DNA from 2 places in the Lysinibacillus louembei genome. Region 2 is predicted to be linked to the other one. Evidence: a T-box and tRNA genes for the amino acid it is inferred to sense, from the RefSeq annotation. Region 2 holds a T-box; the other holds one or more tRNA genes.
The links. A T-box is a leader RNA that pairs with one kind of tRNA and senses whether it is charged. The one in region 2 lies ahead of argS (arginine--tRNA ligase), so its partner is inferred to be a tRNA-Arg.
Positions count from the first base shown of each region.

Region 1: it encodes a tRNA-Arg, which carries the amino acid that the T-box ahead of argS (arginine--tRNA ligase) is inferred to sense. The anticodon was not compared.

Region 1 is NZ_CP137624.1:1,986,156-1,992,669, reverse strand. It holds gene gap (type I glyceraldehyde-3-phosphate dehydrogenase) at 1-151, opposite strand, end outside; gene R6U77_RS09895 (sugar-binding transcriptional regulator) at 196-1,227, opposite strand; gene R6U77_RS09890 (glutaredoxin family protein) at 1,382-1,615, opposite strand; gene R6U77_RS09885 (spore coat protein) at 1,694-2,311, shown strand; gene clpP (ATP-dependent Clp endopeptidase proteolytic subunit ClpP) at 2,500-3,090, opposite strand; tRNA gene R6U77_RS09875 (tRNA-Arg) at 3,319-3,393, shown strand; gene R6U77_RS09870 (HPr family phosphocarrier protein) at 3,767-4,024, opposite strand; gene whiA (DNA-binding protein WhiA) at 4,118-5,059, opposite strand; gene R6U77_RS09860 (gluconeogenesis factor YvcK family protein) at 5,107-6,084, opposite strand; gene rapZ (RNase adapter RapZ) at 6,089-6,514, opposite strand, start outside.
Region 2 is NZ_CP137624.1:2,875,318-2,881,831, reverse strand. It holds gene R6U77_RS14305 (MerR family transcriptional regulator) at 1-55, opposite strand, end outside; gene R6U77_RS14300 (nucleotide excision repair endonuclease) at 501-875, shown strand; gene R6U77_RS14295 (YqhV family protein) at 969-1,232, shown strand; gene R6U77_RS14290 (metallophosphoesterase family protein) at 1,203-1,940, opposite strand; gene argS (arginine--tRNA ligase) at 1,944-3,617, opposite strand; T-box leader at 3,663-3,880, opposite strand; gene R6U77_RS14280 (hypothetical protein) at 3,909-4,478, opposite strand; gene R6U77_RS14275 (hypothetical protein) at 4,622-5,086, shown strand; gene R6U77_RS14270 (YxcD family protein) at 5,074-5,367, shown strand; gene R6U77_RS14265 (antibiotic biosynthesis monooxygenase family protein) at 5,402-5,728, opposite strand; gene R6U77_RS14260 (SF0329 family protein) at 5,725-6,279, opposite strand; gene R6U77_RS14255 (methyl-accepting chemotaxis protein) at 6,413-6,514, opposite strand, start outside.

The sequences.
Region 1 (6,514 bases), 890 kb from region 2:
GTACTGAGTCATACTTTAATAAGTGTGCAAGTTGACCTGCATCTGTTAAGTCGTTAATTGCAACTACTTCTACTTCACTATTATTCATTGCTTCACGAAATACTTTGCGTCCAATACGTCCGAATCCGTTAATTGCTAATTTTACTGTCATTTGAAATTCCTCCAAAATTTTATTTATAAGAGCGTTGTTGCTCGTTATAGATTTTTTAAAATTGCATTTGCTGCACTTTCATCCGTAATAAAAATTGTATTTTTTACTGGATTTTTAAAATAAGCTTGTACTGATTTTGCCTTGCTCGCACCAGCCGCAATGGCGATAATACAATCGCTTTGCTGAACTTGCTCTAACTGAATGCCAATTGTACGAATATGATGAACAATTTGACCTTGCTCATCAAAATAGTAACCAAATGCTTCAGCTATTGCGCCTTTTTCACGCAATAATCGCTTATCATCCTCACTGCTTTGCCTGCGATCTGCCATTTCCATCGCTTCACCAATACCGTGGATAACAATATTAATATTGTCATAAAGCTCAATCATTTCTTTCACAATTGGCTCATCCTTCATGGCGCTATATGCTTGCTCGCTTAAATGCTCTGGTAAAAATAACGTGCGATATGTTGCATGGCATTGCTCAGCAAATTGCGCTACGAGCGTATTTGCCTGCATTGTTATTTCATCACCTATACCGCCACGAGCTGCAATAAATTGTGCATGTTGCAAAGCTTTATGAGGCTGTAAATACGCTCCAATTGAACCAACTGACGTACCGCCAGTAACCGCTATTTTGCAGTTTGGCTTTGCGTTTTGCATAATAACTGACGCTGCTTCTTTTCCGATTAAGGAGTATGTGCTCACATCTTGCTCAATGTCGCCATGTACGATAATGACTTTGTTAATATTGAGCGCAGCCTTTAACTGCTGCTCTTTTTTAGAAATACCTGTAAGTTCATGAAACAATGTTTTTAATTGCTCTAAAACGGTATACCCAAATTCTGTGCAAACCATGCCTTTTGCTTGAATATGGATCAATTGCTGATCGCTTAAAACTTGTGTCTCCTTGCGAACATCACGCTCTGTTAGCTGTAAAATATCAGCTAAAGCTCTTCTTCCGATGGGGCTTTGCAATGCGATTGTTTGCAATAAGCGATAGCGCTTTTTAAGCAACTCATCCATTTCTGGTAGAAGCTTGCGCTGTACTTCATATATAGAGTTACTGTTCAACAACATCACCTTCTACAAAAGTATGGACGTTTTTTGTCCCGCACTTTAAAAATTGTCCCACTAGAGGTAAAAAAAATTCACTTCCTATATCTATTATATACACGTATATAAATTTTGGCAATTCTTTTGTCTAAAAACTTTAAAGCACTACTTACTATTGCAGTGCTTCAAGCAATGTTGCATAATCCAGTATACCGTATTGTATAACTTCCTCATTATAAGTAACAACTGGAATCATCAGCATATACTTTTCATGCAATGCATCATCTTCCTCTATATTGATTATATTTATATCAAATGAACAATCCTCTTGTACAAGCTTCAACGTTAGCAAGCCTTCTTCGCATAAATGGCAATAAGGTCTTGAATAAAAATTAATGATTTTCATGAACATCCCTCCATGTATAAAATAACATAAATTAGCCAACCTATAAAATGTACGACATTTTGATAGGAGGAAAAATAAATGACAGGCGATTTCCAACAAGAGCAACAACAGCAATCAATGGGACCACTTTCTACAAATCATGGCGGACATGAGCTTTTTGATGTACATGAGGTGCTAAGTGCAGCAATTGGCGGCTTAAATCAATTTGTGTTGTTACGTGACCATGTACAGGACCCAGAGTTACTGTCCATTATGGACAAACAATATGCATTTATGCTTGATGAATACAATATTACAGTCGAAGCATATAAAACAGGTCATGATCCACAGCATCCTACTCGCACATACAATATGCAAACAGGTAACGATTTCAAATACGGTCTCACACCTAGTGAGCCGAAAAAGCCAATGCAAATGGCGAGCGAGCTAGATGATGCAATTATTGCAGGATGCATTTTAGGTGCACATAAAGTTAGCGCTACAGGCAAAACAACAGCAGCACTTGAAACGTGTAACCCTGTATTGCGTCGCGTGCTACAAGATTCCATCAAAAACTGTATTGAGATGGCTTACGAAATCTCCATTTACCAAAACAAAAAAGGCAACTATCAGGTGCCACAATTAGCGCCAGCCGATATGCAGGCAATGCTCAATATGTATGGGCAGGGGCAAATGGCGAAAAACATGCCGAACTAAAAAACAAGCATCCCTCATATGGGGGATGCTCTTTTTTACTATATCAGCGACTTTCCCTAACTTATCTGCGATTTTTCTTAAGTTATCTGCGGAATTCACTGAAATATCTGCGAATTTTTATAGTTTATCTGCGATTCCCCAAAAAAGCTGCCTGAAAACGCGTTTTCAGGCAGCTTTTTATATACATATTATTTTACTTGATTGCGATCAATAATTTCATCGATTAAGCCGTATGCTTTTGCTTGCTCAGCTGTCATGAAGTTATCGCGGTCTGTGTCGCGAGAAATTGTTGCATAATCTTGACCAGTTTTTTCAGCCATGATTGTATTTAATTTTTCACGTAAGTGTAAAATGCGTTTTGCAGCAATTTCGATTTCAGTTGCTTGCCCTTGTGCGCCACCAAGTGGTTGGTGAATCATCACTTCAGCATTCGGTAAAGCAAAGCGTTTGCCTGGCTCACCAGCTGTTAATAAAAAGGCACCCATTGATGCAGCCATGCCGATACAAATTGTTTGCACTTTTGGCTTAATGAAGTTCATTGTATCGTAAATTGCCATGCCAGCCGTAATGGAACCACCAGGAGAGTTGATGTATAAGGAAATATCCTTATCTGGGTCCTCTGCCTCTAAAAATAATAGCTGTGCTACGATAGAGTTCGCTACATTGTCATCAATTGCGCTCCCTAATAAAATGATGCGATCTTTTAGCAAGCGTGAATAAATATCATAAGCACGCTCACCTCGGTTTGTTTGTTCAATAACTGTAGGAATTAAATTCATTGAAAAATCCTCCTTTATAAAAGGTAAATTCATATACTAAATTGTTGAAAAGTTAAGCTTCTTCAACTGTATCCTTATCATACACATTATAGTCAAGAAAGGTCAAATATAAACTCTACAAATTTATGTTGAAATATTCGTCTGACATTTGTATAATGGGAAAGTCGTTAATTTTTGCACATACGACAATTTTATCACCATTCAGAGCTTTGCACAATTTTTGCACTTGTCCTCGTGGTGTAATGGATAACACTGAAGATTCCGGTTCTTCCGCTGGGGGTTCGATTCCCTCCGAGGGCGCCATTTTACTGTTTCAATATAATATTTTGTATAGCAAGACCTGATTTATGAGCAATTAGTTTTAGCAGCCTAATTGACTCATAAGAGGGAGTCCATGGATAAAGGCGAAATCACACTGTACCGATGGAGCCTTATCCACCTCTCTTTAAACTTACATATGATTGACTTTTTTAATTCATGACAACTAGCATTTGAATAGAAATGAGCAAGCAATAAAGGTTTATCGGTTTTAATTAAAGAAAGCTGCCAGAAAAGCTATGACTTTTCTGGCAGCTATTTTATTTCTTCAAAAAATTTTATATTTTGCTAATTCATCCTCAACAAATTGAATTTCTTCGCGTGAGGCTTCTCTGCATTGATACATCGCTTTTCCCTCTTAGTCTTCCTGTTCAATAAATTGCGTCAATGTAGCAACAGCTTTTTCAGCATCGTCGCCAGCAGCAATTAAAGTCAGCTGTGTGCCTCTAGCAATTGCTAAGCTCATGACGCCCATAATGGATTTTGCATTTACTTTTTTATTATCCTTTTGTAAAAAAATATCGGATTTATAGCGATTTGCTTGCTGTACAAAAAGCGCCGCCTGTCTCGCCTGCAATCCTGATTTCAATTTAACTTCTACTTGGTTTTCAATCATCTACGTTTCTCCCTTTCCTATACCGTTCATCTATCTAGCTTTATCTTACCGAATTAATAGAAAAAGGACAATGTATTCGTTTTCACAATTATTTTATATTTTTTCACCACGGCGAAGCGCTTCAGCAATTTCATCAATTTTGCGCAGGCGGTGGTTAACACCCGATTTGCTGACAACGCCTGTTGATACCATTTCACCAAGCTCCTTCAATGTTACATCTTGATATTCTACACGTAGGCGTGCAATTTCGCGCAGCTTTTCGGGTAGCTGGTCCAATCCGATAGCATTATCAATATAGCGTATATTTTCAACTTGGCGCAACGCTGCTCCAATCGTTTTATTCAAATTCGCCGTTTCACAGTTTACAATGCGGTTTACACTGTTCCTCATATCTCTCACAATGCGCACATCTTCAAATTTTAGCATTGCCTGATGTGCTCCTACTAAGCTTAAAAAATCTGAAATTTTCTCCGCTTCTTTTAAATACGTCACAAAGCCTTTTTTCCGTTCAATCGTTTTAGCATTTAGCTGGAATGTATTCATCAAGCTGGCGAGTGCTTCACCATGCTCTTTATATAACGAATAAATTTCTAAATGATAGGACGATGTTTCTGGATTATTGACAGAGCCCCCTGCTAAAAAGGCTCCACGTAAATAGGCTCTTTTATGGCTATTTTTTTGTACAAGGGATTCAGAGATGTCATGATTAAATTGAAATTCATCTGAAATAATTTGCAAATCTGTTAACAATTCACGTGCACCTTCACGTACGCGACAAATATATACATTATTTTTCTTTAAGCGCATCTTTTTACGCACAAGTAGTTCAACATTATATGGGTAAAGCTTTTTGACGATTGTATAAAGTCGTCTGGCAATTGCTGCATTTTCCGTTTGAATATCTAAGCTAAGCTGACGATTTGTAAATGATAAAGAGCCATTCATGCGAATTAATGCAGAAACCTCCGCCTTTAAGCTCTCATCATCAGCCTCGACCTGTGTTAGCTCTTTTTTTGTTTCTGATGCAAACGACATCGGTAGTTCCCCCTTTCTTCGTTGCGGTTCGTACTTTTATAGCCAAACTACATTTTCTTTTTTCTTTGTTTTTGTTCGCTGTATTCTTCTAGCCATTGCGCTACATTCGTTGCATGATGGCGCACCGTATTATTTTTAATGCGGGCGATTTCCTTTTGAATCACTTCAATACCCATTTGCTCAATGCGTTCCACATCTACTTCCACAGGCTCTGCACATTCGGCCTGATAACTATCAATCACTTCTTGTGGCATCGCAAAATTATTAACAAGTGCTTTTTGAATAAATGGTGCTTTCATGTGTGCATGGATCGCTTCAATATGGTCTGCTGCACTATAATTTAGCGTTTCACCCTTTTGCGTCATCAAATTGCAAATATATATTTTCTCCGCCTTTGAGCGAATAACGGCGGTGCCTAATTCTTCTACTAACAAATTCGGGATAATGCTCGTATATAAGCTTCCTGGGCCAATTAAAATATAGTCTGCACTATGTATCGCACGAATTGCTGCTGGCAATGGTGTTACATCTTGAGGCGATAAAAATACGCGCTTTACTGCTGCCTCTGCATGTGGAATGCGCGATTCGCCTTCAATATATGTTCCATCTACTAGCTCGGCATGCAATGTTATTTTTTTATTAGAAGCAGGTAATACTTTGCCATGTACATTTAATACTTTGCTCATTTCTGCGATAGCATGGCTAAAGTCACCTGTAATATCCGTCAATGCTGTTAGCATTAAATTCCCTAATGAATGTCCACTTAAATCCTCCGAATGAGCGAAACGATATTGAAACATTTGTTCAACGAGCGGCTCCACATCAGAAAGTGCAGCAATGACATTACGTATATCGCCTGGTGGCGGAATATCGTAATCATCGCGAAGGCGCCCTGAAGACCCGCCATCATCGGCTACCGTTACGATAGCTGTAATATCGAAGGGCTTCTTTTTTAGCCCTCGTATAACGGTAGAAAGCCCTGTGCCCCCACCGATGACTACGATTTTTTTATTGTGTTTTTCCATCTCATCAAGCCTTTCTATGTTTAATATCTCGATGTGTCACGACAGTATGCTCTATTTGGTTAAGCAGCTTTCCGAAATATTCAGCTAATGTCACAGAGCGATGCTGCCCACCTGTACAACCAAAGGCTATGACGAGCTGTGATTTCCCCTCTTTTTTATAAAGAGGCACCATAAATTGAAGTAAATCTGTTAGTTTGCTAATTAACTGCTGTGTTTCCTCTGTTGCTAAAACATAAGAGGAAACTTCTGTTTGCAAGCCTGTCTTTTGACGTAGCTCCTCCACATAATATGGATTTTTCAAAAAGCGTACATCAAAAACTAAATCTGCATCGATTGGCATACCATGCTTAAAGCCAAAGGACATAACGTTCACTGAAAAAATTGGCTTATTTGAATGTGCAAATTTGCTCGTAATCATTTCGCGTAGCTC
Region 2 (6,514 bases):
CAATTGTGCGCTTCGTAATCCCTGTCATTTCAGCTAGTTCACCAATTTTCAGCATCTCGATCCCAAATCAATCCCTCCAAACTATCACGTGATACTTTTAGTATACTCATAAATAAAGATAATTTGCAATTATATTCACTTTCATTTATCGTTATAAATTGTGCGAGAATTGAATATTGTTTTGTTAGTAGTATGGGGCGTGTGATATAAAAATAAATTTCTAAAATGAGGTGTCGTATAATATGTAGGTATAATGAAATTATTTATCTATTGGAGACGCTAAATTCTCATACAGCATACTTTACAATTTTTAAAATTGAATAACAACACTTTTTACATATTAAGTATATTTAACGCTTTAATAGGTTGCTTGAGTTGTTATTGATATAACTATGCCATATGGATGATTGCTATATTTCATTGGAAAGATGATTGATAATAGCCAAGCTCATGAATTCATGATAGAATTAAGCTTCAATACAGTAAGGGACGTGAATTTTTTGATTAAAATTGAATTACCAAAACCAGATCTTGTTATTCGTCAACGTGAACAAGTGTTAAAACCAGGTGATGTAGAGATTACACCATTCCACGGCTTTATCGACTTCCATAAAATCACACGCGAAAAAGGCGGAATTTTCTTCTTTTACAACGAAAAAAACGAGCTTTTATTCGTTGGGAAAGCGCGCAAAATTCGCCAGCGCATTAAAAAGCATTTCGAGGACAATGTGTCACCGATGAAAAAATATCGCGATGAAATCTTTAAAATCGAAGTGTACGAAATCGAAGACCCAATGGAACGTGAAATTTACGAAACATACGCAATCAACACATTACGTGCGAAGTACAACATCGATAAAGTTTTCTTTGAATAATAAGCGAAAGCCTACACTGTTATTTTTACGTGTAGGCTTTTTTAATATTTCCCCCATCTCCTTCATATAGTAGCAAGGAAAGGTGGGACATGAGTGGAACTAGCACTTCTTTATATGATTTGGCTCCGTATTTTATCTGGCAGCATTGATATTGCAGCTGCATTTCTGATGTACAAGCTTGGCGCTTTAGAAAAGGCGTTCGTTGTCAATACCTCTCTTGCGCTCGTTGGTCCCATTATTTTTATTGTCACAACAGGCATCGGCTTAGCTGGGATGCAGGATAAAATTTCCTTCGCAAAAATGCTTTGTTTATTTAGTGGTATTTTGCTAATTTTTATTAGCCTCCGCATGAAATGATGTCAAAATAAAATCCTTGTCAGGAATATCGGTCTGCTTAAATTGCTCAATAAACGCGGCACCGTCATAGGCCACTTCAATAAATGTCCAATGTATAGCTGTATCAACAGTGCAAATCGCATATTTCGCCTTGTTTGGACTATTGCAGCCTAAAGCACCTGGATTGATATACATGGTCTTGTCATTTTCAAAGACATGTGTTGGATGATGATGTCCAAAGCAAATGCAATCATATATTGGATAAGCTTGAAATAGCTTCTCCATATTTTCAAGTGATGGCTGATGAATTGAGGCAAACGGGTCTTCATGGAAAGGCATATTCTTTCCTTTTAACGCATAATGCGTAAATAAAAAGCGCTTCGTATGAATCGTTTTCTCTATTTCACGTGGCAGCTGCTGTAACAAAGGAATCAATGCTGGATCGAGCCTTGCCGCAAGCCATTCATGATGCGCACGAATGCCCGCATGACTTTTTGGGTAAGGCTGACCTTCAATAATTGCTAACGCTGCCTCATCGTGATTACCACAAACAATTTCACAATGTGGCAAGGCGCTGAGCAACTGCAATACTTCATTTGATTGGTGTCCAATACCAATTAAATCACCTGTGCAATAGACCTCATCCACACCTCGCTCCTTTATATCTTGTAAAACTGCCTGTAAAGCAACAGCATTGCCATGAATATCTGTCAAAAGTGCAAACTGCATTATCTACATCTCCTTTGGGCTTGCAATTCCTAATAAGCGTAAGCTTTCGCCTAACACTAGTGCCACGCAATGTGCGATAGCTAAACGGGCTTGCTGGTATTCGTCGCCGCTTAGTAGCTTCGTTTGGGCATAATATTTATTAAAGCTGCGCGCTAGCTGTAAGCTATATTTGGCAATTTGCGATGGATCCGCATCTTTGAATGCTTTTGCTAGGCTGTCTGGGAAGTCCTGTAATTGCTTAATTAATGGCCAAGCCGCTTCATCCACATGTATGATTGGCTCCTCATTAGCTACATAAGCCCCCTTCTTCAACAGCGTTTGAATCCTTGCATATGCATATTGCACATATGGACCTGTTTCTCCTTCAAATGTCACCATTTGCTCAATATCAAAATCGATATCATGCATGCGGTCATTTTTTAAATCGTTGAAAATCACTGCACCAATGCCAACCGCTTTTGCTACTTCTTCCTTATTTACAAGCGTGGGATTTTTCTCCTCAATATTATGGAAGGCTGCATCAATCGCTTCCTTTAACACATCTGCAAGCAGTACAACCTTGCCTTTTCTCGTCGACATTTTTTTGCCACCAACGAGCATCATGCCGAATGGAATATGCTGATAATTTTTTGCCCAGTCATAGCCCATTTGTTGTAAAACCGCAAACAATTGCTTGAAATGCAACGATTGCTCATTGCCTACAACATAAAAAACTTTCGCTGGTGCATATGTTTCTTGACGGTAAACAGCAGCCGCTAAATCACGTGTTGCATACAATGTGGCACCATCATTTTTCTTAATTAAGCATGGCGACATATCAGCAAGTGGCACAACCATGGCTCCGTCTGATTCGACTAATAATTGCTTTTCTTCAAGCTCTGTCACAATGCGTGCCATTTTATCATTGTAAAAGGCTTCCCCGTTGTAGCTATCAAATGTGATGCCGAGCAATTGATAAATTGCTTGGAATTCCTGTAAAGAAGCTGCTCTAAACCATTGCCATAATGCGTGTGCTTCTTCATTACCATCCTCCAATGCCTTAAATGCTTGACGTGCCTGCTCATTTAGCCCATCATTGTGCTCTGCCTCCTCATGAAAGCGCACATAAATTTTTAACAGCTCAGCAATTGGTGCCGCTTCAATTGCTTCTTTATTGCCCCATAATTTGTATGCCACAATCAGCTTGCCAAACTGTGTGCCCCAATCCCCTAAATGATTAATACGCACTGCCTGATAGCCCATTTTCTCAGCAATATTCGCTAATGCATTCCCAATGACTGTGGAGCGCAAGTGCCCCATCGAAAAGGGCTTGGCAATATTCGGTGAAGAAAAGTCAAGCACAATTGCTTCTTTGTTGGTAGAACGCGTGCCATACTGTCCTTGTTCAGCCATAATTTGGGCGATAACTTGCTGTGCAATTGGTAGCTGCTGTAAATAAAAATTAAGATAGCCACCTTCCACCTTCAGCTCTTTAATGAAATCTGCTTGAATACACGATGCTAGCTCAGTCGCAATGATAGCTGGTGCTTTTTTCAATTTTTTTGCTAATATGAAGCATGGAAAAGCAAGATCCCCTAAATGCTCATGCTTCGGCTTTTCCAATAATGCTGTCACCTCTGTTACTGATAACTCATTTTGCAATGCTATGCTAATGATTGTTGCTAATTGCTTTTTCATATTTTCCTCTCCTTTTTTGCATAGAAAAAGCCCCCGCCTCTAAAAAATAGAGACGAGAGCTGTAAATTCCCGTGGTACCACTCTAGTTGTCATCGAAATGACCACTTTACTGTTGTTAACGAGGTGACTCCCCGATTGACCCTACTTCATTGTTCAGGTAATTTCTCCAAAGTGCGCTTCACTATTTTCATAATATTAGGCTCACACCATCCCTAACTCGCTTCGCTCACTCAAATAGCTACTGTCTTTTTCATCGAATTTCAATTATTTTAACAATGAACAATACGTGCGTCAAGCGAAAAATTGATCGATTTTATCCATATCTTGTAGTACGTATTGGCGATTGGCGATAATGCCTTCAAACCAATTGGCGATAATTTGCTGTAAATTTTCCTCTAGCTCCTCGTGCTGATACAGCGTATGAACGACCGCATCAATAAATTGTGTGCGCTCCTCATAAAATTTGACGCGCATTGCAAAGTCTTTGCCTACTTCCTTTTGGAATAGCTGTCCTAAGCGCAGCACGCCTGCATTCATTGCCTGCTCGCCATATAAAGAGGAGCCAACAATGGCAAGCTTTTGTAAGAATGTCACAGGAGACTGCGGAAAATAGCCTTCCATAAAATGCTTTGTGCTCGCTGTTATTTCTTTTACACGCTGTAATTGCGTATCTGTTAATGTGCGTGTTTGCTCAAACAATGGCATGAGCATATTGAGCTCATCTAAATATTTTTTCGCTTGAGATAGACGTGCTGAGCTCACTTGTTGTCCTGTACGTTCGTTGATTGTTTCTGCTATGTAAATGCGCTGTATGTAGGATGCTAATAAAATAAGACCATTGTATTGTTGCTGTGCCGACATCTTGATCCCCCTTTCACCTTGTACAAAGATACCATATTTTTTAAAATCAGCATAGCACTGGACAAAAATTGTAGTGTATTTATTTTTCTTCAATTCACTCTTTTGTTATACTATAGTTGTAGAACATTTTATGGAGGAAAGAAATGAAAAAACTTGCAGCAGTATTTCTAGCATTTACACTTGTCTTCTCAAGTGTAGGAACGACAATCTTTTTTGGTGGTGACCACCAAGTGGAGGCAAAGTCTTATAAATCAGGGAAAAAGGGCTTTAAATCCAACAATAACAATCAGTCTAATATTCAAAAAGACAATAAGGACAATAACAACGCGACAACAAATCAAAATAACACGAATAAATCAAAAAGCGATACCACTCAAACGAAAAAAGGTGGCTTCACTTCTGGCGGCTTAATGAAAGGTCTCTTTATCGGTGGTTTAGCGGGCTTATTATTTGGTAGCTTATTCGGCGATTTAGGTATTTTAGGCTCAATTTTAGGCTTTATGGTCAATGCAGCAGCGATTGCGGTAATCGTCTTCCTATGCATTAAAATTTACCAAGTAATGACACGTAAAAAGAAAGATGAGACGTCAAAAACATGGAACAACTAACATTATTCGAGCAGGATTTAATTAATGCGATTTGCATTTTCCATGCACGCTTTAAAAATGTTCAGCCTGAAAATGTAGAAGTTGAGCTAATGTATGATGATTTAGCAGGCTATACAGCAGAAGCCTATGTGAATGGCCAAGTTGAACTATACAATACTGTTAATTTTATTACCGCGTTACGTCTTTATATCGATGAAAAGCTACAACGTGATTCAATCAGTGCACGAATCTCACTTGATATTGATGATGAAGCTGGCATGATTGCCAATGTTTCATGGTAAATAAAAAGCCTCTCCTTAGCGAGAGGTTTTTTATTTACATTTCAAATAAGTAATCGCGTTCTACTTTGCATACACGTAATGCGAATCGACTATACCATTCCTTTTTTCCACGCTCTTGTGCCACCTGATGAGCGGCATTTGCCTTCCAGGCTGCAATATCTTCAAGCGTTTGCCAGTAGGAAACGGTAATACCTAAATGTGCATCTCTTGCACTTTCGACACCTAAATAGCCCTTTTGCTTACTCGCTAATTGCGCCATTTTTGTGGCCATCACATGATAGCCTTGGTCACCCTCTGTTCGCTCTGAAGCAAAAATTACCGCATAATAGGGTAGCTCATATGTATTCGCTAAATGACTCATCTTCCTCCACTCCTGCCTATTTTAATTATACCTTCTACTTCGCAGCGTAAAGCATGGAATTTTTGTGCAAGTGGAGTTTGTGGCTCCATTGCTGCAAGTCTGCGTTTTCCTAGTCTACGGTCAAGCATTGCAAGCACTTGCACTAGCTCATTTTCATGATGCAGTGCCCCCTCTATTGTAAGTCCATAAAATGCATCTAATGCTTGATAGAACAACCAAGCAGGGTAAAGTCCCTCATTCATTACTTGCTGTTCGATTTGATCGCTTAAATTCACAAGTGCCTGGCGTTCTGTTGATTGCATCATCACTTCCCAATTTTCGTTGTATGGTATTCGCGGTAGCTCCATTGCTTGCTTTGTATATTGCTGATTCACACGTACTTGGAATGCTAAATCATCCGTGCGCAAAATTTCCTCACCTTTATATACTAGCCATACTTTTGCAGGCTGGTCATGCGCCTTTCGATGTACTGTCGCATAAAGCTGTACTTGCCCTTTCAGCTTATCGGCTAAAAAGTGCTCAAATTGCTGCTGCTGTTTACTAAATCGCATCGCTTCCTCCATTCATGCTGTTAGTTTTATTCTTATTGTACATAAAAAACGCAAGAAGCCACAATGGCTTTCTTGCGTTTGATTAATCAATTACGCCTCGACGTAATTGCGTCGGGACTTCTGTTGATTCAAGTTAAATTTTAAATTTCGCAATTGCTTGTGTAAGCTCTCCTGCTTTTATTTCAAGCTCTGCAGATACAGCGTTAATTTCCTGAATCGATGCCACTTGCTCACT